DNA from 2 places in the Nocardioides sp. LML1-1-1.1 genome. Region 1 is predicted to be linked to the other one. Evidence: predicted binding sites of a transcription regulator. Region 1 holds the regulator's gene; the other holds the start of a gene.
What was found. The regulator LexA, encoded in region 1, represses DNA repair genes until DNA is damaged. The targets are predictions, from matches to a motif close to TCGAACANNTGTTCGA.
Positions count from the first base shown of each region.

Region 2: ruvC (crossover junction endodeoxyribonuclease RuvC) is a predicted target of LexA. The motif match lies at 4,851-4,866, and genes of this name have one in related genera.

Region 1 covers NZ_JBEGHK010000002.1:748,332-759,625, reverse strand. Annotated here, with positions in the region: gene MRBLML1_RS10460 (alpha/beta fold hydrolase) at 29-847, shown strand; gene MRBLML1_RS10455 (LLM class flavin-dependent oxidoreductase) at 844-1,647, shown strand; gene MRBLML1_RS10450 (ATP-dependent DNA helicase) at 1,730-3,694, shown strand; gene MRBLML1_RS10445 (MXAN_6640 family putative metalloprotease) at 3,675-5,303, opposite strand; gene lexA (transcriptional repressor LexA) at 5,374-6,099, opposite strand; gene MRBLML1_RS10435 (LysM peptidoglycan-binding domain-containing protein) at 6,383-6,769, shown strand; gene MRBLML1_RS10430 (hypothetical protein) at 6,924-7,253, opposite strand; gene nrdR (transcriptional regulator NrdR) at 7,643-8,125, shown strand; gene MRBLML1_RS10420 (vitamin B12-dependent ribonucleotide reductase) at 8,250-11,138, shown strand; gene dcm (DNA (cytosine-5-)-methyltransferase) at 11,242-11,294, shown strand, end outside.
Region 2 covers NZ_JBEGHK010000003.1:393,231-404,524, forward strand. Annotated here, with positions in the region: gene MRBLML1_RS13005 (signal peptidase I) at 1-181, shown strand, start outside; gene MRBLML1_RS13010 (LPXTG cell wall anchor domain-containing protein) at 178-843, shown strand; gene MRBLML1_RS13015 (SipW-dependent-type signal peptide-containing protein) at 836-1,408, shown strand; gene MRBLML1_RS13020 (signal peptidase I) at 1,405-2,736, shown strand; gene pdxT (pyridoxal 5'-phosphate synthase glutaminase subunit PdxT) at 2,748-3,323, shown strand; gene MRBLML1_RS13030 (YebC/PmpR family DNA-binding transcriptional regulator) at 3,381-4,148, shown strand; gene MRBLML1_RS13035 (hypothetical protein) at 4,390-4,677, shown strand; gene ruvC (crossover junction endodeoxyribonuclease RuvC) at 4,882-5,427, shown strand; gene ruvA (Holliday junction branch migration protein RuvA) at 5,424-6,020, shown strand; gene ruvB (Holliday junction branch migration DNA helicase RuvB) at 6,027-7,106, shown strand; gene yajC (preprotein translocase subunit YajC) at 7,224-7,538, shown strand; gene secD (protein translocase subunit SecD) at 7,541-9,346, shown strand; gene secF (protein translocase subunit SecF) at 9,346-10,599, shown strand; gene MRBLML1_RS13070 (adenine phosphoribosyltransferase) at 10,602-11,159, shown strand; gene MRBLML1_RS13075 (RelA/SpoT family protein) at 11,189-11,294, shown strand, end outside.

The DNA.
Region 1 (11,294 bases):
ATGAACTGCGCGATCTAGCGTCATCGTCATGAACTCCGAGACCTGCTACGACGTCAACGGCATCACCCTCTGCGCCCAGACCTTCGGCGACCCCGCCGACCCCGCCGTCCTGCTCATCCACGGCGCCTCCGCCTCGATGCTGTGGTGGGAGGAGGAGCTGTGCCGCCGCATCGCCGGCGAGGGCCGGTACGTCATCCGCTACGACCAGCGCGACACGGGCCGCTCCACCACCTTCCCGGTCGGGGAGCCCGGCTACGGCCTGCGCGACCTCGCCGCCGACGCCGTGGGCCTCCTCGACGCCCTCGGCGTCGACCGCGCCCACGTGGTGGGCCGCTCGATGTCGGGCGGCGTCGCGCTCGTCCTCGCCGTCGACCACCCCGGCCGGGTCGCCTCGCTCACCCTGGTCAGCACGACCACCGGCGAGCTGCCGATGGGGGAGCCGGTCTTCCCCGACGAGCCGGACCCCGCCGACCACGCCGCCGTCGTCGAGTACGTCGTCGCCGCCACCCGCGCCTACGCCGGCGCCTCGCCGCACTTCGACGAGGACGCCGTGCGGGCGCTCGCCACCGCGGACATCGCCCGCTCCAGCGACATCGCCGCCAGCTTGGTCAACCACTTCGCCCAGGACTTCTCCGGGCCCGAGCACGGCGGGTTCGCCGACGTCCGGGTCCCGACCCTGGTGGTGCAGGGCGAGCTGGACCCGGCGTTCCCCCCGGCCCACGGCGAGGCGCTGCGCGACGCGATCCCCGGCGCGCGCCTGGTCGTCCTCCCGCAGTCCGGGCACGACGTCGCGCCGCCGGTGTGGGACCTGTTCGTCGGCGCGCTCACGGAGCTGAGCGCGCCGTGAGGTCCGCGATCTGGGTGCCCCTCTTCGACGAGCTGGCCGACCCCGCCGCGGTGGTGCGCCTCGCGGTCGAGGCCGAGGAGCACGGCTGGGACGGTTTCTTCGTGTGGGACCACCTGCGCTGGCGCGCGCCGGTCGAGGCGCTCGCGGACCCGTGGGTGACGCTGTCGGCGGTCGCTGCCGCGACCTCGACGATCCGGATCGGGCCGATGGTGAGCGCGCTCGCGCGGCGGCGGCCCCACGTCCTCGCCCGGCAGACGGCCTCGCTCGACCGGTTGAGCGCGGGACGCCTGGTGCTCGGGGCGGGGCTCGGCAGCGACCGCTTCGGCGAGGAGCTCTCACGCTTCGGCGAGCAGACCGACGACCGGGCCCGCGCCGCGATGCTCGACGAGAGCCTCGCCGTCCTCGCCGCTGCGTGGTCCGGGGAGGAGGTCCGCCACCGCGGCGAGCACCACACGGTCGACGGCGTCCGTTTCCTGCCGCGCCCGGTCCACGGCACGGTGCCGGTCTGGGTCGCGGGCTTCCCCGGCTACCAGCGCCCGCTGCGCCGCGCCGCACGGCACGACGGCTTCGTGCCGGTCAACCTCGAGCACCCGGACCAGCTGGCCGAGGCGGTCGCCACGATCGACGGGCTGCGTGCGGACCCGACGGCGCCGTACGACGTCGCGGTGCCGCTCGCCCCGTCGGCCGACCTGGCGGCGTTCGCGGCCGCGGGGACGACCTGGTGGCTCACGGACGTGGACCCCGAGGGGATCACCGCGGACGAGGTCCGCGGGATCGTGCGAGCCGGCCCGTACCGCTGATCCGGGCGCGCCGGGAGGGCCGCGCGGGCGTGGCCTGTGGAGGGCGCGGCGCGGCGTCGGCAGGGCCGTCTAGGGTTTCCCGGTGACCACCCGAGCCGCCGCCGACCCCACGCCCGTCCGCGACCTCCTCGCGACCGCGGTGGCCGCCCTCGGCGGCCAGGAGCGCGCCGGCCAGGTGACGATGGCCGAGGCGGTCGGGCAGGCCTTCGCCGACCGGGAGCACCTGCTCGTCCAGGCCGGCACCGGCACCGGCAAGTCGCTGGGCTACCTCGTCCCGGCGCTGCTCCACGACAAGCGGGTCGTGGTCGCCACCGCGACCCTCGCGCTCCAGCACCAGCTCGTCGAGCGGGACCTGCCCCGCCTGGTCAAGGCGGTCGGCACCACCCCGGGCCTCGACGCGTCGTACGCCGTGCTCAAGGGGCGCTCCAACTACGCCTGCCTCCACCGCATCCGCGAGGGGGCCCCCGACGAGCAGGGCGAGCTGATCCAGGTCCCCGAGGGCTCGATGGGCGCGAAGGTGATCGAGCTGCGGAAGTGGGCGGAGGCGGCCGCGGAGAACGGCGGCAGCGGCGAGCGCGACGACGCCCCGCGGCACACCGAGAAGGAGTGGCGCCAGGTCAGTGTCTCCGCGCGCGAGTGCCTGGGTGCCAGCAAGTGCCGCTTCGGCCAGGAGTGCTTCGCCGAGCGCGCCAAGGAGAAGGCGCACAAGTCGCACCTCATCGTCACCAACCACTCGCTGCTCGCGATCGACGCGATCGAGGGCATCCCGATGATCCCGGAGTACGACGCCGTCGTCATCGACGAGGCGCATGAGCTCGCCGCCCGGGTCACCCAGGCCGCCACCGACGAGCTGTGGGCCGCCGAGGTCGAGCGGGCCGCGCGGCGCAGCGTGCGCCACGTCGAGGGCAACGAGGCCGACGACCTCGCCGACGCGGGTGATGCGCTGCGGGCCGCGGTCGCCGACGCACCGGCCGGCCGCTTCGAGCGGCTGCCGGAGGACCTGGCCGACGCGCTGGCGCTGGTCCGCGACGCGGCCCGGGCCTGCATCTCGGCGTTCCCCAAGGCCGACGCGAAGTCCGGGCAGGAGCCCGATCCCGCGATGACCCAGGCCAAGGGCATGGTGCAGGAGGTGTTCGCGACCGCCGAGCGGATGGCCGCCAGCTCCGAGCACGACGTGCTCTGGCGCACCGAGGGCAGCGACCGGATGCCGCCGACGCTGGCGATCGCGCCGCTGCAGGTGTGGGGGCAGGTGCGCGACAAGCTGCTCGCCGACAACACCGTGGTGATGACCTCGGCCACGCTCATGCTCGGCGGCGACTTCAACGCCGTCGCCCGCACCGTCGGCCTCAAGCCGATGCCCGACGAGGAGCAGCCGTGGCGCGGCATCGACGTCGGCAGCCCCTTCGACTACGGCAAGCAGGGCATCCTCTACGTCGCCCGCCACCTGCCGCCACCCGGGCGCGACGGCCTCGGCCCGGCCCAGCTCGACGAGATCACCGAGCTGGTCGACGCCGCCGACGGCCGGACCCTCGGGCTCTTCTCCAGCCGCCGGGCCGCGGAGGCCGCCGCCGAGCACGTCCGCAAGGCGCTGCCGCACCTGACCACGCTGGCCCAGGGCGAGGCGCAGCTGCCCGAGCTGGCCCGGCAGTTCGTCGAGGACCCGCACACCTGCCTGTTCGGCACGCTCGGCCTCTGGCAGGGGCTCGACGTGCCGGGCGACACCTGTCAGCTGGTCATCATCGACCGGATCCCGTTCCCGCGCCCCGACGACCCGCTGATGAGCGCGCGCCAGAAGGCCGCCGACCAGGCCGGCGGCAACGGCTTCATGCAGGTCGCCGCGACGCACTCGGCGCTGCTGCTCGCGCAGGGCGCCGGGCGGCTGATCCGGACCACGAGCGACCGTGGGGTGGTCGCCGTCCTCGACCCGAGGCTGGCGACCGCCCGCTACGGCTCGTTCCTCAAGGCCAGCCTGCCGCCCATGTGGACGACGACCGACCCGCAGGTGGTCCGCCAGGCGCTGAGCCGGCTCAGCTCGCCTTCGCGGTGACCACCTGGCGCAGCGCGCTCGCCACCGGCGTGCCCTGGCAGGTGTGCTGGTAGTCCTGGCCCTGCCAGCAGCGGTAGCGGGTGTCGCCGCTGACCACGGTGACCTCGATCCACTGGGTGGTGCTGCCGAAGGCGTAGCTCAGCGTCCGGTCGCCGTTGGCGTTCAGCGTCAGGTACGTCGACGTGGGGTTGCGGTTCTTGCGCTTGATCGTGACGATCGCGGCCCCGCCGATGGCCTTGCTGTTGACGTTGATGCCGAAGGTGATCTTGGAGCCCGCGCCCTTGCCGCGGTTCCAGCGGTAGGTGCCCGCGGACAGGCGCGGCAGCGAGAAGACCGCGTTCGCGGTGCGGGTCGCCGACGTCAGCGAGAACGAGCGCCGCACCGGAGCCGGGCGGTAGGCCGAGCCCTCCTCGTAGACACCCGGCCGGCGGTTCCACACCGCGAACCACGCCAGCTGCGCGGTGATGTTGGTGCCGCGCGCGGCGAGCGCGCCGCTCAGGCCCTGCAGGGAGTAGACGTTGCCGGTGTCGGTCGAGCCACCGGAGCCGAGCCGGCGCCAGATGTCGAGCACGATCGTCGGCAGTCCCGCGGTGGAGGCGGGGAAGCGCTCGCTGAGGTAGCGGAAGAAGATCCAGCTGCCGTAGGGCTCCGCGCCCTGGTCGCTGAACGCGTCGAGCGCCTGCGAGGGCCGGCCCAGCGGACCGTAGGGCAGGTAGGAGCGGTTGTCGTTGATGCCGTCGTACATCTCGTCCTCGACCCAGCTGGCCGTGGCCTCCATGATCCAGGCGTCCTCGTTGACGTCGTAGGCGAACTGGACCGCGTGGAAGTACTCGTGGGCCGCCGTCACCCGCAGCGCCGAGCGCGGGGCGATGCCGAACTCGGCGTAGTTGTTGTCGAGCACGCAGTAGGCCGGGGCCGCGACGTGGCCCTTCACCTCGCGGTCGGTCGTGCAGTAGCCGTAGACGCCGGCGTTGCCGACGTTGCCGAGGTAGACGTCGGGCAGCGAGGAGCCGCCCGCGGTGCCGTCGGAGACCGGCTTCTTGTAGCCCGCGCGGGCGTAGGTGACCGCGATCTGGGTCATCGTGGTGAGGGTGAACTCGACGTAGTCCGGCAGGCCGCCCCTGGTGCCGGGGAAGGCGCCGCCGGCGCCGTCGTTCTCGGTCGGGATGGCGTTGGTGCCGGCGCTCACCCAGTGCACGCAGACGAAGGCGTTGCAGGTGCGCTTGGTCGGGTGCGCGCCGTAGCAGGCGAGGTCGCCGTCGGCGAAGCACTCGCTGGCCGAGTCGTCGGGGCGCGCGAGCAGGCGCGCGGCGACGGTGCGCTTGGACTTGGGCAGGGCGTGCTGGGCCACCGCCAGGTCGCGCAGGGCCAGCGTCAGGTCCTTGCCGTCGACCGGGCTGCCCGTCGCCGGGTCGGCCGGGGTGACCGGCGCCTCGACGAGGTCCTGCACGGTCTCCAGGGCCTGCTCGGCGACCTCGCGCGGGCTGTCCGCGTCGGCGTCGGGGTCACCACCCACCGCCTGGGCGGGGACGGCGAGCGCCGGCGCGACCAGGAGAGCCGCGAGCAGGGACAGGAACAGCGCGGCCCAGCGGGCGCGGCGTGACGTCATGGGGAAGCCCTTACGAACGATCGGTGGGGGGCGAACCCCCCGACCATACGTCAGACCCCCGACGAAACTCTCAGACCCGGCGCAGGACGGCGGTGACCTTGCCGAGGATCGTGGCGTGGGTGCCGTCGATCGGCTCGAACGCCGGGTTGTGCGGGAGCAGCCAGGTCCGGCCGTCCTTGCGCTGGAAGGTCTTCACCGTGGCCTCGCCGTCGATCATCGCGGCGACGATCTCACCGTTCTCGGCGGTCGGCTGCTGGCGGATCACGACGTAGTCGCCGTTGCAGATCGCGGCGTCGATCATCGACTCGCCGCTGACCTCGAGGAGGAACAGCTGGCCGTCGCCCACGAGCTGGCGGGGGAGCGGGAAGACGTCCTCGACGCGCTCCTCGGCGAGGATCGGGCCACCGGCGGCGATCCGCCCGACGACCGGCACGTTGGCCGGGACCGGGGCCGCGTCGCCGATGCCGGTCTCGTCGTACGTCGTCTCCTCGGCGGAGCCCATCGCCTTGCGGGCCGCCATCACCTCGGGCAGGAACACCTCCAGCGCACGCGGCCGGTTGGGGTCGCGCTTGAGGTAGCCCTTCTCCTCCAGCACGCGCAGCTGGTGGGCCACGCTGGAGGTGCTGGTGAGGCCGACGGCCTGGCCGATCTCGCGCATGCTCGGCGGGTAGCCCCGCTTCTCGATGCTGTCCTTGATGTGGGCCAGGACCCGCTGCTGGCGCGGCGTCAGGCCGGTCGCGTCCGGGGGGCCGTCCGGCAGCTCGGTGACGCCGCGGCCTGCCTTGCGCTCCGCCATGGGGTGCCTCCACTTCGCATCGGGTCGCCGTCCGCCCCGTGCAGGGTGGCCGAGCTCGTGCCCCGACGCTAACCGATCCCGGCGCGGGGTTTCAAACACCTGTTCGAACGGCGTGTCGGCGACACGCCGTCGAACAGGATTTCGAACCGGTGCTGGATTTGTTCGAACACCTGATCTAACCTCGTACACATGTTCGATCGAACGTCTGGTCGAACCCTTTGTGTCGGACCCCCTCGATAGACAGCTCCTCGACAGGTTCCGTCCCCTTCCCCCGGAGGTCACCATGAGCACGATCAGCATCGCCCCGCACCGCGTCGCCGCCCCCCGCGCCACCGCGCGTCCGGTCGCCACGCCAGCCCGGCGTTCGAGCTCGGTCCGGCTCACCCGCCGAGGCCGCCTGGTCGTGTTCCTGCTCGCCTCCGTCGTGGTCGCCGCCGTCGCCGTGTGGCTGGCCGCCGGCTCGGCCGCCACCCACGAGGCCGGCGACGCCACCGCCGTCACCGTCGTCACCGTCGCCCCCGGTGAGACCCTGTGGGACATCGCCAGCGACGTGGCTGCCGGCAGTGACGACGACGTGCGCGGGGCCATGGAGCGGATCCAGGACCTCAACACCCTCGACGGCTCGGTGGTCTACGCCGGCCAGCAGCTCCGGGTGCCCACCACCGACTGATCCGTCGCCGACGGACGTCGGCCCACCAGCTCTCCGCCGCTTCGACCCCGGCGGAGTGGGGAAGACGGAGGGCGGGACCCGGCTGCGGCCGGCTCCCGCCCTTCGCGCTTTCCGGGCCCGGCTCTGGTCGGCGCGGTGTTCTGCCGGGGGAGTCTCAGCGCGCGGCGCGCTTGCCGCCCTTGGGGGCGTGCGGATCGCGCTTGGGCTTCGGCTCGGGTGCCGCGCTCAGCCCGATGGCGCGCGAGAGCCGGACGGCCAGCATGAACGCCAGGAAGAGGCACAGCATGCCGCCGATGGCCGCGATCGCGAGGAACGCCCAGGCGCTCGCCTTGCCGTCGTGGCGGGCGGTGGCGCCGAAGTCGATGGCGGCGAGGACGAGGTACCCCCACGCCACGAGGGCGAGGGTGATGCCGACCGCGAGGGCGAGCAGGTCAGGACGGAATCGCGCCTTGGTGCGATCGCCTGCGCGCTTTCCTCCTGTCACGGCGGTCATTGTGGCCGATGGGTGGTTGCGGCGTGCGGGCAACCCGGCAATCCGCCGGCGATCTGCCGGCGACCGATGCGTGGGCCGAGGTTTCCGGCGGGTGGGCGGAAGGCCTCGACACGCCGCGTTGTTGACCTCTTCGGAAGCAGTTCTGGGCCGGTGACCTGCGCAAACGTGCCCGGAGTGGGACCTACCGAGATCTGCCCGGATCCCGGTCTTGCACCTGTGGTGGTCGCGGCGTACGGTTACCACTACATCTAGTAGTTACAAGGATGTAGTTCTCCACATCTAGTCCACAGGACTGGGGGTGGCGTTGCACAGATCACCACCCCGCTCTCCACAGCCAGCTCCCGGTTGTGCACAGCGGGACCGCCCCGGAAGGAGGAACCATGCACTGTCCGTACTGCAAGCACAACGACACCAAGGTCCTCGACTCCCGGGTCGCCGAGGACGGCTGCTCGATCCGTCGCCGCCGGGTGTGCCAGTCGGCCGCCTGCGAGAAGCGGTTCACCACGGTGGAGCTGATGCAGCTCACCGTGCTGAAGCGTTCCGGTGCGACCGAGCCGTTCACGCGTGAGAAGGCCGTGTCCGGCGTGCGGAAGGCCTGCAAGGGCCGCCCCGTCGACGAGGACGACCTGGCCCGCCTGGGCCAGGAGGTCGAGGACCAGCTCCGGCTGGCCGGCAGCCCCGAGATCGCCGCCCACGAGGTGGGCCTGGCGATCCTCCCGCCCCTGCGACGCCTCGACGAGGTCGCCTACCTCCGCTTCGCCTCGGTCTACCGCGGGTTCGACTCCGCGGCGGACTTCGAGAACGAGATCGCTCTCCTGCGCGCCGAGCGCCAGCTGCAGAGCGAACCAGCCCCGACGGGCTGACCACGAACGCCCGGCAGGTAGTGGGGAAGCTGCCTGCCGGGCCACCAACCTTCCCCGGCACGCTCCGGCGTGCGTCGTACGACCGCCGACATCCGCACCGCACCGCACCGACACCAGGAGAGTCATGACCGAGACGGCCAGCAACCCGACGGCCACGCAGAAGGGGCTGAAGATCGAGCGCATCTTCAGCACCGACGGCGTGCACCCCTACGACGAGATCACCTGGGAGCGGCGCGACGTCGTCCAGACCAACTGGAAGACCGGCGAGACCGTCTTCGAGCAGCTCGGCGTGGAGTTCCCGGACTTCTGGTCGCTGAACGCCTCCACCATCGTCACCACCAAGTACTTCCGCGGCGCCGTCGGTACGCCGGAGCGGGAGACCGGCCTGCGCCAGCTCATCGACCGGGTCGTCTCGCGCTACGTCCAGGCGGGCATCGACCACGACTACTTCGCGACCTCGGCGGACGCGGAGGTCTTCGAGCAGGAGCTGACCTGGCTGCTCGCCCACCAGTACTTCTCGTTCAACTCCCCGGTGTGGTTCAACGTCGGCACGCAGTCCCCCCAGCAGGTGTCGGCCTGCTTCATCCTGTCGGTGGATGACTCGATGGACTCGATCCTCAACTGGTACAAGGAGGAGGGCTTCATCTTCAAGGGCGGCTCCGGTGCCGGTCTGAACCTCTCCCGGATCCGCTCCTCCAAGGAGCTGCTGTCCTCCGGTGGCACCGCGTCGGGCCCGGTCTCCTTCATGCGGGGTGCGGACGCCTCGGCCGGCACCATCAAGTCCGGCGGCGCCACGCGTCGTGCGGCCAAGATGGTCGTGCTCGACGTCAACCACCCCGACATCGAGGAGTTCGTCGAGACGAAGTGGCGCGAGGAGGACAAGATCCGCGCCCTGCGCGACGCCGGCTTCGACATGGACCTCGGCGGCAAGGACATCACCTCGGTCCAGTACCAGAACGCCAACAACTCCGTGCGCGTCAACGACGAGTTCATGCGCGCGGTGGAGAACGGCACCGAGTTCGGCCTGACCTCGCGCAAGGACGGCTCGGTCATCGAGACCGTCGACGCGCGCAGCCTGTTCCGCAAGATCAGCGAGGCCGCCTGGGCCTGCGCCGACCCGGGCCTGCAGTACGACGACACGATCAACGACTGGCACACCAATCCCGAGACCGGCCGGATCACCGCGTCCAACCCGTGCTCGGAGTACATGTCGCTCGACAACTCCTCGTGCAACCTGGCCTCGCTCAACCTGCTCAAGTTCCTGCGCGACGACGACACCTTCGACGCCCCGCTCTTCGCCAAGGCCGTCGAGCTGATCATCACCGCGATGGACATCTCGATCTGCTTCGCCGACTTCCCGACCGAGCCGATCGGCCAGACCACCCGCGACTACCGCCAGCTCGGCATCGGCTACGCCAACCTCGGCGCGCTGCTCATGGCGATGGGCCTGGGCTACGACTCCGACGGCGGTCGCGCGATGGCGGCCACCATCACCTCGCTGATGACCGGCACGTCGTACCGTCGCTCGGCGGAGCTGGCCTCCATCGTCGGCCCGTACGCCGGCTACGCCCGCAACGCCGAGGCGCACAACCGCGTGATGCGCAAGCACCAGGCGGCCAACGACGACGTGCGCACCCTGCACATCGCCGACGCCGAGGTGCACAAGCTCGCCACCGAGGAGTGGGCCCAGGTCGTCGAGCTCGGCAAGACCAACGGATTCCGCAACGCGCAGGCCTCGGTGCTCGCGCCGACCGGCACCATCGGCTTCATGATGGACTGCGACACCACCGGCATCGAGCCCGACTTCTCCCTGGTGAAGTTCAAGAAGCTCGTCGGCGGCGGTTCGCTGCAGATCGTCAACCAGACCATCCCGCGCGCGCTGAAGAAGCTCGGCTACGACGCCGAGAAGGTCGAGGCGATCGTCGCCTACATCGGTGAGCACGGCCACGTCGTCGACGCCCCCGGTCTCAAGCCGGAGCACTACGAGGTCTTCGACACCGCGATGGGTGAGCGGGCCCTCAAGCCGATGGGCCACGTCAAGATGATGGCTGCCTGCCAGCCGTTCCTCTCCGGCGCCATCTCCAAGACCGTCAACCTGCCGGAGTCGGCGACGGTCGAGGAGATCGAGCAGATCTACATGGAGTCGTGGAAGCTCGGCCTCAAGGCCACCGCGATCTACCGCGACAACTGCAAGGTCGGCCAGCCCCTCGCCGACGGTGGCGGCAAGGCCAAGAAGGACGCCGCTGCCGCGGACGCCGCCGCCGAGGCCGAGACCAAGGTCGTCGAGAAGGTCGTGGAGAAGGTCGTCTACGCCCCGACCCGCAAGCGCCTGCCGAAGTCCCGCCTGGCCCGCACCACCTCCTTCACGGTCGCCGGTGCCGAGGGCTATATGACCTCCGGTGCTCACGACGACAAGACGCTCGGCGAGATCTTCCTCAAGCTCGGCAAGCAGGGCTCGACCCTGGCCGGTGTGATGGACGCCTTCTCGATCGCGGTCTCGATCGGCCTGCAGTACGGCGTCCCGCTGGAGACCTACGTCTCGAAGTTCACCAACCTGCGCTTCGAGCCCGCCGGCCTCACCGACGACCCGGACGTCCGGATGGCGCAGTCGATCATGGACTACGTCTTCCGCCGCCTGGCCCTGGACTACCTGTCCTTCGACGAGCGCTCCGCCCTCGGCATCTACTCCGCCGAGGAGCGCCAGCGCCACCTCGAGACCGGCTCCTACGAGCCCGTCGAGGAGACCGGCTCGGCCTCCGAGCTCGTCGAGACCGCCCCGGTCGCCAAGGCCCCCGCGGTCGAGGACGTCGTCGAGGTCGTCGAGGACGAGGACCCGCTCGCCGGCGTACCGGTGGTGGAGGCGAAGACCGCCAAGACCACCGCCGAGCTGCTCGAGCAGATCACCGGCCACGCGGTCGACAGCCCGCTGTGCATGACCTGCGGCACGAAGATGCGTCCGGCTGGCTCGTGCTACGTGTGCGAGGGCTGCGGCAGCACCAGCGGCTGCAGCTGATCAAGCAGGCAAGATGAGGGCGGGCCGCAACGCGGCCCGCCCTCGTCCACAACACGCGGCACCACGTTGCTTCCCCCTGGCTCGATTGGCGTAGATTTCGAACATGAGCTCGAGCTCTGAAGCCTCCTCGTTCACCTTCTCTGACCTCTTCGCCGG
Region 2 (11,294 bases), on a different contig from region 1:
CGAGTCCCTCAGGACGACGGTCCCGGTGGCCGAACCCCTGGAGCAACCGCCCGTCGTCAGCAGCACCCGCACCACCCCGGACCGGCCTGACCGCACCCTCGTGGTCGTGGCCGTCGCAGGAGCCCTCCTGCTCGTCCTGGTCCTCGTCAAGATCCGCACCTCAAGGAGACCGTCATCGTGATCCGCCGACTCGCCTCGATCGGGGCCGCCGCTGCCGCGGTGGTCGCGCTCGCTGCCGCGCCGGCGCACGCGGACGACGAGATCGGGCTCAGCCAGGACGGGGTGACCTGGACCGAGACCCTCGGCGCGCCGCTCTTCGACCCCGGCTTCCGGTTCGTCCCCGGTGACGTCGAGACCCGGTCCTTCCGGGTCCGGAACCAAGGCCCCTCGGCCGGCCTGCTCACCGTCCAGGTGCTCGCCGCCGACCCGTCCGCCCTGCTGCTGGCCGACGACTTCACCATCGAGGCGCAGGTCGCGGGCGGCCCGTGGGTCGACGTCGAGGCCGGTACGACGCCCGTGCGCACCGAGCTGAGGATCGCACGCAACGCCCAGACCCAGGTGGCGGTCCGGGCCACCTTCGACCCCGACTCGACCCGCCAGCTCCAGCAGGTGCCCTTCCGGGTGCTGCTCACCCTCGAGGAGGACGGCAGCGTGGGCGGCATCGACCAGGGCGGCGGCGACGGCGACGGGAACGGCTCCGTCGGTGGCGTCGAGGACGGCGGCCTGCCGGCGACCGGCTCGGCCGTCGCGCCCGGCCTCGTCTGGCTCGCGGCCGGCCTGATCGGCGGCGGCATCGCGCTCGTCCGGCGGCGCTCGCGCGAGGAGGTGGCTCCTCGTGCCTAGCTGGTTCGGACGCGGCCGCACCCGCGCCCTGCTCTCCGCCGGCCTCCTGGTCGGCGTCGGGGCCGTCGGCACCTCGGCGTACTGGAGCGCGGGGACGCAGGCCACCGGCACCACCGTGCAGTCCGGCACGATCCACATCGACCTCGCCACCAACAACCGGGTGAAGCCCGAGACCTACGCGTGGACCGCGCTGACCGGGAGCCTGGCCGTCGCCGGTGAGTCCCAGGCCAAGGTGCTGCGGGTGCGCAACAACAGCATCGGCGGGCTGACCTTCGGGTACACGATCGCCGCCACCGCCAGCGGCACCCTCGGCGGCGCGCTCAAGGTCACCGTGCGCAACGGCGGGACCGTCAGCGGGACGACCTGCACCGGCGGCACCGTCGTCGGCACCGCCAACGCCGACCTCAACGGCTACAACGGAGCGCCGGGACAGCTGTCCTCGAGCGCCGCCACGCCCTACCACGACCTGTGCGTCCAGGTGAGCCTGCCGGCCGGCAGCGGCGTCACCAGCGGCGCCACCTCGAACATCGCCTTCACCTTCTCCGCGACGCAGGTGGTCTCATGACCCGCACCCAGCGCATCGCCCGCGAGCTCGTCCTGTGGACCGGCGGCGCCCTCGGCGCGCTGTGCCTGCTCGCCCTGCTGGCGGGCTGGCTGCTCAACGTGACGCCGCTCGTCTTCCAGTCCGGCTCGATGAGCCCGTCGTACGACGCGGGGGCGCTCGGCATCGCCCGGAAGGTCCCGGCGAGCGAGCTGCGCGTCGGTGACGTCGTCAGCGTCGAGAGCGCGCAGGGCGGCCGGGTCACCCACCGCGTCGTCGCGATCTCCGGTGCGGAGGACGGTCGCGCGCTGCTCCGCCTGCAGGGTGACACCAACCCGGCCCCCGACACCGAGACCTACGCCGTGCGCACGGCGGACCGGGTCGCGTTCGGCGTACCGAAGGCGGGCTACGTGCTCAGCGCCGCCTCGACGCCGGTGGGCCTCCTGCTCGGCGGGCTGCTCGTCGTCGGCTCGATCTTCCTCGGCTTCCGCCCCCAGGGCCCGCGTCCCGGCGCCCCTGCCGGGCGGCGTCACGCCGCCATCGCGGTCGGCGCGGTCTCCGCGTTGACGATCGGTGGCGCGATCGGCGCCAGCGGTCTGGCGCCGTTCTCGCCCACCGGGGCGCTGTGGAGCGACTCGGCCACCGCGAACGCCACGATCACCGCCACCGGCGGCGACACCACGCCGCCCGTGCTCTCGAACCCGCTCCCTGCCGACGGTGCGAGTGCCACCACCTGGGGCGGTCTCGACTGCGCCGACAGCGGCGCGGGCTTCGGCCAGATCTGCGTGAACGCCACGGACACCGGCGGCTCAGGAGTGAGCACGGTGACCGTCAAGCTGGTCCGCACCAACAACGGCGTCCTGACGTGCTGGAACGGCACCGCCTTCATCGCCGGCAACGGCTGCTCGGCACAGACGATGCTCCTCGTGTCCGGCAGCCAGTACCGCACCAACAACCTGTCCGCCGTGCTGATGACCCAGGGCGGGTACACCGCGACGTTCACCGCGACCGACGTCGCCGGCAACAGCGCGACGCTCACGACCGCCTTCGCCGTCCAGCCGACGCCCGTGATCACGGCTTGCGTCCCGATCAACGGCAACAACCCCTACAACCTGACGTGGACCTGGGCCGGCGCCGGCAACCCCGACTCCTTCAAGCTCTACTACGGCGGGGGCGGCAGCCTCCGGACGCCGACGACCTTCGCGGGCAACGTGCGCAACGGCCAGACCCAGTCGATCAACAACGAGGCCGGCACCTTCCGCCTGGTCGCGGTGATCGGCGGCGTCGAGTCCGCTCTGTCCAACCCGGCCAACTACTCGGGCAACGGCAACAAGAACTGCGCGATCCCGTAACGTTCTCCGGCGTGCCAGCCATCGGAGTCTTCGCCCTCCAGGGTGACGTTCGGGAGCACCTGCAGACCCTGACCGCCCTCGGTGCCGACGCCTTCGCCGTACGACGGCCTGCCGAGCTCGCCGGCTGCGACGGCCTGGTGCTGCCCGGCGGGGAGTCGACCACGATGGCCAAGCTGGCCCGCACGTTCGAGCTGCTCGACCCGTTGCGCGAGCGGATCGCCGGCGGGATGCCGACCTTCGGCACCTGTGCCGGGATGATCCTGCTCGCCGACCGGATCGAGGGCGGCACCGCCGACCAGGAGACCATCGGCGGGCTCGACGTCACCGTGCGACGCAACGCCTTCGGCCGCCAGGTCGACTCCTTCGAGGCCGACCTGCCGTTCGCGGGGCTGGCCGACCCGGTGCACGCCGTCTTCATCCGCGCCCCCTGGGTCGAGGCGACCGGCCCGGACGTCGAGGTGCTCGCCGAGGCCGCGGGTCACCCGGTCGCCGTACGGCAGGGGCACCTGATGGCGACCTCCTTCCACCCCGAGGTCGACGGGGACGGCCGGGTGCACCGGGTCTTCCTCGACCTGGTCGCCGGATAGAGTTGTCCGCGCTGCTGCGGCAGCACGGAAGTCGTCGAGGTAGATAGAGGGACGTAGATGTCTGGCCACTCCAAGTGGGCGACCACGAAGCACAAGAAGGCCGCGATCGATGCCAAGCGCGGCAAGCTCTTCGCCAAGCTGATCAAGAACATCGAGATCGCGGCGAAGATGGGCGGCCCCGACCCCTCCGGCAACCCCACCCTCTTCGACGCCATCCAGAAGGCCAAGAAGCAGTCGGTCCCCAACAAGAACATCGACTCCGCGGTCAAGCGCGGCGGCGGCCTCGAGGGCGGCGGCGTCGACTACGAGACGATCATGTACGAGGTCTACGGCCCCCAGGGCGTCGCGCTCCTCGTCGAGTGCCTCACCGACAACCGCAACCGCGCCGCGATGGAGGTCCGCACCGCGGTCACCCGCAACGGCGGCACCATGGCCGACCCCGGCTCGGTGTCGCGCCTGTTCACCCGCAAGGGCGTGGTCGTGGTCGCGAAGTCCCAGGAGGACAAGGAGGTCTCCGAGGACGACATCCTCGAGGCCACCCTCGACGCCGGTGCGGAGGAGGTCAACGACCACGGCGAGGCGTTCGAGGTGCAGTCCGAGGCCACCGACGTCGTCGCCGTGCGGACCGCACTGCAGGAAGCCGGCATCGACTACGAGTCCGCCGACGTCCTGTTCGTGGCCTCGATGGACATCCCCGTCGCCGACCCGACCGCGGCGGGCAAGGTCTTCAAGCTCGTCGACGCGGTCGACGACCTCGACGACGTGCAGAACGTCTTCTCCAACGCCGACATCCCCGACGAGGTCCTCGACCAGATCGAGGAGTGAGGTACGCCGGAGCGCGTCATGTCCGGCTGTGTCTGACTGACATGCCGCAGATCTCTCGCGGCAGTGCCTTCGGAAGGCTGTTAATGTGACCCCCCATTCATTCTCGGGCGTCACGCCCAGCCAACGCACAGGGGGCATCGTGGTTTGGAAACGTGCTGCAGTCGTTCTTTCCGCAGTTGTTGCGAGCGTTGCACTACCGGCAACTCCCGCTTTCGCTGCCAGCAACACCAAGTACACATGCGTGGCTGATGGACAGACCGCAACCATCAGCGTCACGCACTCGGCGGACAAGATGACCATTTACCGGATCGAGTACAAGATCGAGGACAACGGTCGGACCGGCGGGAAGATCTGGGTCAATGACTACGGCGTCGCGCCCACGGCGACCTACAGCACCTATTCGGCAATCCAGGACGGCGGTTGGCACGTCATGAGGGAGGCGAACATCAGGCGCGGCTTTGGTGGATTGACGGTCAAGTTCACCCTCAATCAAGCGGTCGACAGCTCGTGCGGCGGCACCATCTGGTGACGACCGCGTTGTGAACCGGCGCTGAGGCGCGGCGAGAGGAATGGTCGGCGGTCTGCCGCCCCTCTCGTCGCGTCCGCCGGTTCGCCTATCGGCTTGGATGGATCTGCTCCTGAGCTCGTCGATCGCTCGACGTGTCGCGGGGTCTCAGCGGCTCGGCGTCGTCTACGGTAGGTCCGAACAGATGTTCGGACGAGAGGTGACGACGTGCGCGTGCTCGGGATCGACCCGGGGTTGACCCGCTGCGGCCTCGGCGTGGTCGACGGATCGCTCGGCCGGCCGTTGAGCCTGGTCGACGTGGGCGTCGTACGGACCTCGGCCCAGGTGGCGGTGCCGGAGCGGTTGGTGACCATCGAGCGCGGCATCGACGCCTGGCTCGACGAGCACCGGCCCGAGGCGGTCGCGATCGAGCGGATCTTCGCGCGCTCCGACGTCAGCACGATCATGGGCACGGCGCAGGCCGCGGGCATCGCGATGGTCTGCGCCGCCCGGCGCGGTCTGCCGGTGGCGCTGCACACCCCGAGCGAGGTCAAGGCCGCCGTCTCCGGCAACGGGCGTGCCGACAAGGCGCAGGTGGGTGCGATGGTCACCCGGATCCTGCGCCTGGACGCGGCGCCCAAGCCGGCCGACGCCGCCGACGCGTTGGCGCTCGCCATCACCCACATCTGGCGCGGTGGTGCGCAGGCGCGCATCGACGCCGCGCTCGCCGCTGCCCGGCCGACCCGTTCCCGCACCCCCGGAGGAGTCCGATGATCGCGTTCGTCCGCGGCACCGTCGCTGCCGTGACGCTGTCCAGTGCCGTCGTCGAGGTGGGTGGCATCGGCCTCGAGCTGATGTGCACGCCGGGCACGCTCGCCCAGCTGCGCACCGGCCGGCAGGCCACCCTGCCGACGAGCATGATCGTGCGCGAGGACTCCCTCACCCTCTACGGTTTCGCCGACGAGGAGGAGAAGACGATCTTCGAGCTGGTCCAGACCGCCTCCGGCGTCGGGCCCAAGCTCGCCCAGGCGATCATCGCGGTCCTCAGCCCCGACGGCGTCCGGACGGCGATCGCCTCCGACGACGTCAAGACGCTCACCAAGGTCCCTGGCATCGGCCAGAAGGGCGCCCAGCGGATCATCCTCGAGCTCAAGGACCGCATCGGCGCCCCCACCGGCACGGTCGCCAGCAGCGCCGCCGCCGCGGGCGCTGCGTGGCGCGAGCAGGTGCACCAGGGCCTGGTCGGACTGGGCTACAACGCCAAGGACGCCGACAAGGCCGTGGACGCGGTCGCCGACCAGGCCGACGGCTCGCCGGACGTCGGTGCCCTGCTCCGCGCCGCGCTGCGCAGCCTCTCCAAGGCCTGATCCGTCGTGCCCTTCCACGAGGACGAGCTCGCCGCCGCCGAGGAGACCCATTTCCGCTCGCTGACCGCAGCCGAGGCCGAGGGCGACGAGCGCGCGGTCGAGGCCGCGCTGCGCCCGCGCACGCTGGACGAGGTGGTCGGCCAGGCGCGGGTGCGTGACCAGCTCGGCCTGGTGCTGGAGGCCGCGCAGCAGCGGGGAAGGGCGCCCGACCACGTGCTGCTCTCCGGCCCGCCCGGCCTGGGCAAGACCACGCTGGCGATGATCATCTCCCACGAGATGGGCACTCCGCTGCGGATCACCAGCGGTCCGGCCATCACCCACGCCGGCGACCTCGCCGCGATCCTCTCCGGGCTGAACGAGGGCGAGGTGCTCTTCGTCGACGAGATCCACCGGATGTCGCGCCCTGCCGAGGAGATGCTCTACCTGGCGATGGAGGACTTCCGGGTCGACGTCGTGATCGGCAAGGGGCCGGGCGCCACCGCCATCCCGCTGGAGATCCCGCCGTTCACCCTCGTGGGCGCGACCACCCGCGCCGGCCTCCTGCCGGGGCCGCTGCGCGACCGGTTCGGGTTCACCGCCCACCTGGAGTTCTACGAGCCCGACGAGCTCGACCTGATCGTGCGCCGCTCGGCCGGCCTGCTCGGCGTCGACCTCACCCCGGAGGGCTCCAGCGAGATCGCCGGTCGCTCCCGCGGCACGCCCCGCATCGCCAACCGCCTGCTGCGCCGGGTCCGTGACTACGCCCAGGTCCGTGCCGACGGCACGGTCACCCGGGGCGTCGCCCAGTCGGCGCTCGACCTCTACGAGGTCGACGAGCTGGGCCTCGACCGCCTGGACCGGGCGGTCCTCGACGTGCTCTGCCGCCGGTTCGGTGGGGGACCGGTGGGCGTCTCCACGCTCGCGGTCGCCGTCGGCGAGGAGCGGGAGACCGTCGAGGAGGTCGCCGAGCCCTTCCTGGTCCGCAACGGGTTCCTCGCGCGCACGCCGCGCGGGCGGATCGCCACGCCGGCGGCATGGACGCACCTGGGACTGGCCCCGCCGGCGTACCCGAAGGACGCCGGGGGACCCACCCTCTTCGAGGACTGACGCGCGGAGGACGGTGCGGATCGCGCCCGGACTGGTGTCGCTGGCTACACTTCCCGACGGCCCGCCCTGCGACCGCTGGTGCGGCGCTGTTCCGTGCCCCGCTGGAGAGGTTTGTCGGTGAAAGACGCTGCACAGCTGTTGCCGATCGTGGCGATCGCTGCGATCTTCTGGTTGCTCATCATCCGCCCTGCCTCACGTCAGCGGAAGGCGACGGCGCAGCTGCAGGCCGAGCTGTCCGTCGGCGACGGCGTCATGCTGACCTCGGGCATCTTCGGGACGATCGTCGGGGAGACCGACGAGCACCTCGAGGTCGAGATCGCGCCGGGCGTGGCGATCCGTGTCGTCCGCGGTGCGGTCGCCTCGGTACGCCGCGACCACCTGGAGGACGACGCGCCCGTCGACCCCACCCCTGACGACGAAGAGGAGCGCTGAGCATGGCCTCGCGCCGTCCGCGCCCCGGGCGCAACCTGATCATCTTCTTCCTCGCGCTGGCCGTGCTCTACGGCCTCACCGCGCTCTCGCAGAGCGGCGACGACAAGGACAAGACGCCGTGGAAGCCCGCGCTGGGCCTCGACCTCCAGGGCGGCACCCGGATCACCCTGAGCGCCGACAAGGACCAGACCAAGGAGAACCTCGACGAGGCGCGGCGGATCATCGACCAGCGCGTCAACGGCTCCGGTGTCGCCGAGGCCGCGGTCACCACCCAGGGCAGCAAGAACATCGTCGTCGAGGTCCCCGGCAAGACCAAGGACCGTGGCCAGCTCGAGGACACCGTCAAGCGGCAGGCGCAGCTGCGCTTCCGCCTCGTCGCATGCTCGGACGGCAAGCCCGCCGCCTGCGCCGCCGGCGCCGGCACCGGCCTGCCCGGCTCGGACACCGGCTCGATGGGCGGCCTCGGCCGGCCCGGTCTCGACCTGTCCGGCGCGGTCGACGACGACCCGACCGGTACGCCGTCCGCGACGCCCAGCACGTCCGGTAGCCCGACCGCCACGCCGAGCGGCTCGGCGACGCCCAGCGACACCGCCACTCCGGGCACGGGCGACACGAAGGACAAGGCCTTCACCGCCGAGGACGCCATCGCGTGGTCCCGCCAGCCAGACCAGGCCTCGATCGCCGAGTTCGCGAAGTACGCCTGCGACGCCAAGGGCCAGCTCCTCAACGCCACCGACGGCAAGCCGGCCGAGGTCGTGGACGATCCCGACAAGCCGCTGGTCGCCTGCTCGCAGCCCGAGAAGGACCGGCCCTCCGGCAAGTACCTCCTGAGCCGCTCGGTCATCGAGGGCACCGAGCTCGACGACGCCTCCGCCGGCACGCCGCAGAACGGTGTCGGCTGGCAGGTCAGCATCGAGATGGGCAACAGCAAGGACAAGGCGCGCCCGAAGGGGTCCGCCGGCGCGGCCACCGACTTCGAGACCGTCTCGCGGGCCTTCCAAGGCACGGAGGAGCAGTTCGCGATCGTGCTCGACGGCGTGGTCATCTCGGACCCGCGGATGACCGCGGTGATCACCGACGGTCGCTCCAGCATCACCGGTGACTTCACCGAGCAGGAGGCGCTGGACCTCGCCAACAGCCTGAAGTTCGGTGCCCTGCCGATCAAGTTCGACGACCAGGGCACGTCGGTCGAGGAGATCGGTCCGTCGCTGGCCGGCAACCAGCTGCAGGCCGGCCTGACGGCCGGTGCGATCGGCCTCGTGCTGGTGATGCTCTACTGCCTCTTCTACTACCGCGGCCTCGGCCTGGTGGTGGTCAGCTCGCTGTTCGTCGCGGCCGCGATCACCTACGCGATGGTCCTGCTGCTGAGCGAGACGGCCGGCTTCACGCTGACCCTGCCCGGCATCGCCGGGCTGATCATCGCCGTCGGCATCACCGCGGACTCGTTCGTCATCTTCTTCGAGCGGATCCGCGACGAGATGCGTGAGGGCAAGTCGATGCGGGTCGCGGTCGAGACCGGCTGGGCCCGCGCGCGGGTCACCCGGGTCGCGGCCAACACGGTCCAGATCCTCTCGGCGCTGGTGCTCTACATCTTCGCCACCGGCGCGGTGAAGGGCTTCGGATTCGCGCTCGGCCTGACCACCCTGATCGACCTCGCGGTGCTGTTCTGGTTCACCAAGCCGATGGTCTCGTGGCTGGCCCAGTTCCACGCCTTCAACTCCGGGCACAAGCTGTCCGGGCTCAGCAAGGAGACACTCGGCATGGACGTGGCGAAGTCGCGCACCGCGAGCACGGGAGGTGGCCGCTGATGGGCAAGATGTCCCGCCTGGGCAACGACCTCTACCAAGGTCGCAAGTCCGTCGACTTCGTCGGCCGCCCCTGGCTCTTCTACGCGATCTCCGCGGTCATCGTCGGGCTCGCCGTGGCGGTGCTCTTCATCAAGCCCCTCAACATGGGCGTGGAGTTCACCGGTGGCTCCTCGCTGTCGGTCGACGTCGGAGACGGCAACGCCAGCCAGAAGAACGCCGACAAGCTGCAGTCCGCGATCGCGGACGCCAAGCTCGAGAACGCCGAGAACCCGGTCGTCACGACCGAGGGCAACTCCTCGCTGACGGTCCAGGTCGAGAGCCTGAACGAGGAGCAGCGCGCCGCGGTCAACGAGGTCGTGCGCGACACCTTCCCGCAGGTGAGCGAGGGCAAGATCTCGATCCAGCAGGTCGGCCCGAGCTGGGGCCAGGAGGTTGCCAAGAAGGCGCTCACCGGTGTCGGCATCTTCCTCGTCCTCGTGGTGCTCTTCATCTGGGCCTACTTCCGCGAGTGGCGAATGTCGGTGGCCGCGCTCGTCGCGCTGATCCACGACGTCGTGCTCACCGTCGGCGTCTACGCGCTGTCCGGCTTCCAGGTGACGCCCGCGGCGGTCACCGGCCTGCTCGCGATCCTCGGCTTCTCGCTCTACGACACGGTCGTGGTGTTCGACAAGATCAAGGAGAACACCGGCCAGCTCCGCAAGAGCACCCAGTCGTACGCCGACGCGGCCAACCTCGCGGTCAACCAGACCCTGGTGCGCTCGATCAACACCTCGATCGTCGCGCTCATCCCGATCGGCGCCATCCTCTACGTCAGCGCCGTCCAGCTCGGTGCCAGCTCGCTGCAGGACCTCGCGCTCGCGCAGTTCGTGGGCATGGGTGTGGGTGTCTACTCCTCGGTGATGCTCGCGCCGCGCGTGCTCGTGCACCTGAAGATGCAGGAGACCGAGGTCCAGGCACAGGCCCGTCGGGCCAAGGCCAAGCAGCGCGCCCTCGCCGACCGCTACGCCGCCGTGCCGGTCTTCAAGGACGACGAGGCCGTCGTGCCCCGCGACGCCCACGACCTCGACGACCCGGCCGAGCTCGCCGAGGACGGCGAGGTCACGCTCGAGGAGCAGCCGGCCCGCACCCGGTCGCAGGACGCGGTCGGCAAGGGGCGCAACGTGCCCACCGCCTCGCGCCCGGTCAACGAGAGCGGCAGCGCGGGCCGCAAGCAGCCGCAGCGCCAGACCCGCTCCAAGCGCGGGAAGAAGTAGTCGTGGGTCAGGCGCCCGCGACCGAACGGGCGGTCGCGGCGCTGACCCGGCTGGTCCGCGACGTCCCGGACTTTCCCGAGCCCGGGATCGTCTTCAAGGACATCACCCCGCTGCTCGCCGACGCCGAGGGCTTCGCCACCGTGGTGGAGGGCCTCGCCGAGGCGGGCCGCGACGCGAGCGGCGCGACCGTGGTCGACAAGGTGCTCGGCATGGAGGCGCGCGGCTTCATCTTCGCCGCCCCCGTCGCGCTGGCGCTCGGGGTCGGCTTCGTGCCAGTCCGCAAGGCCGGCAAGCTGCCGCACGACACCCATCGCGTCGCCTACTCCCTGGAGTACGGCGAGGCGGTGCTGGAGGTCCACCAGGACGCCGTGGCGCCGGGGGAGCGGGTGCTGGTCATCGACGACGTCCTCGCCACCGGGGGCACGGCCCGCGCGACCGACGAGCTGGTCACGGCGTGCGGCGGGAGCACGGCCGCCTTCGCGTTCCTCATGGAGCTGGGCTTCCTCGACGGACGGCAGCACCTCGGCGACGTACCGGCCTCGGCGCTCCTGACGCTCTGACCGCTCGGGCGCATCACTAGACTGGGGCAATGACCGAGGAGCGCACCCCACCCCGCGCGGAGCCGCGGGTGGAGCCCGCCCCGCCGACGGTCGTCCCGGAGCCCACCGGCGGGCGCAGCATGCGGGCGCGTCTGG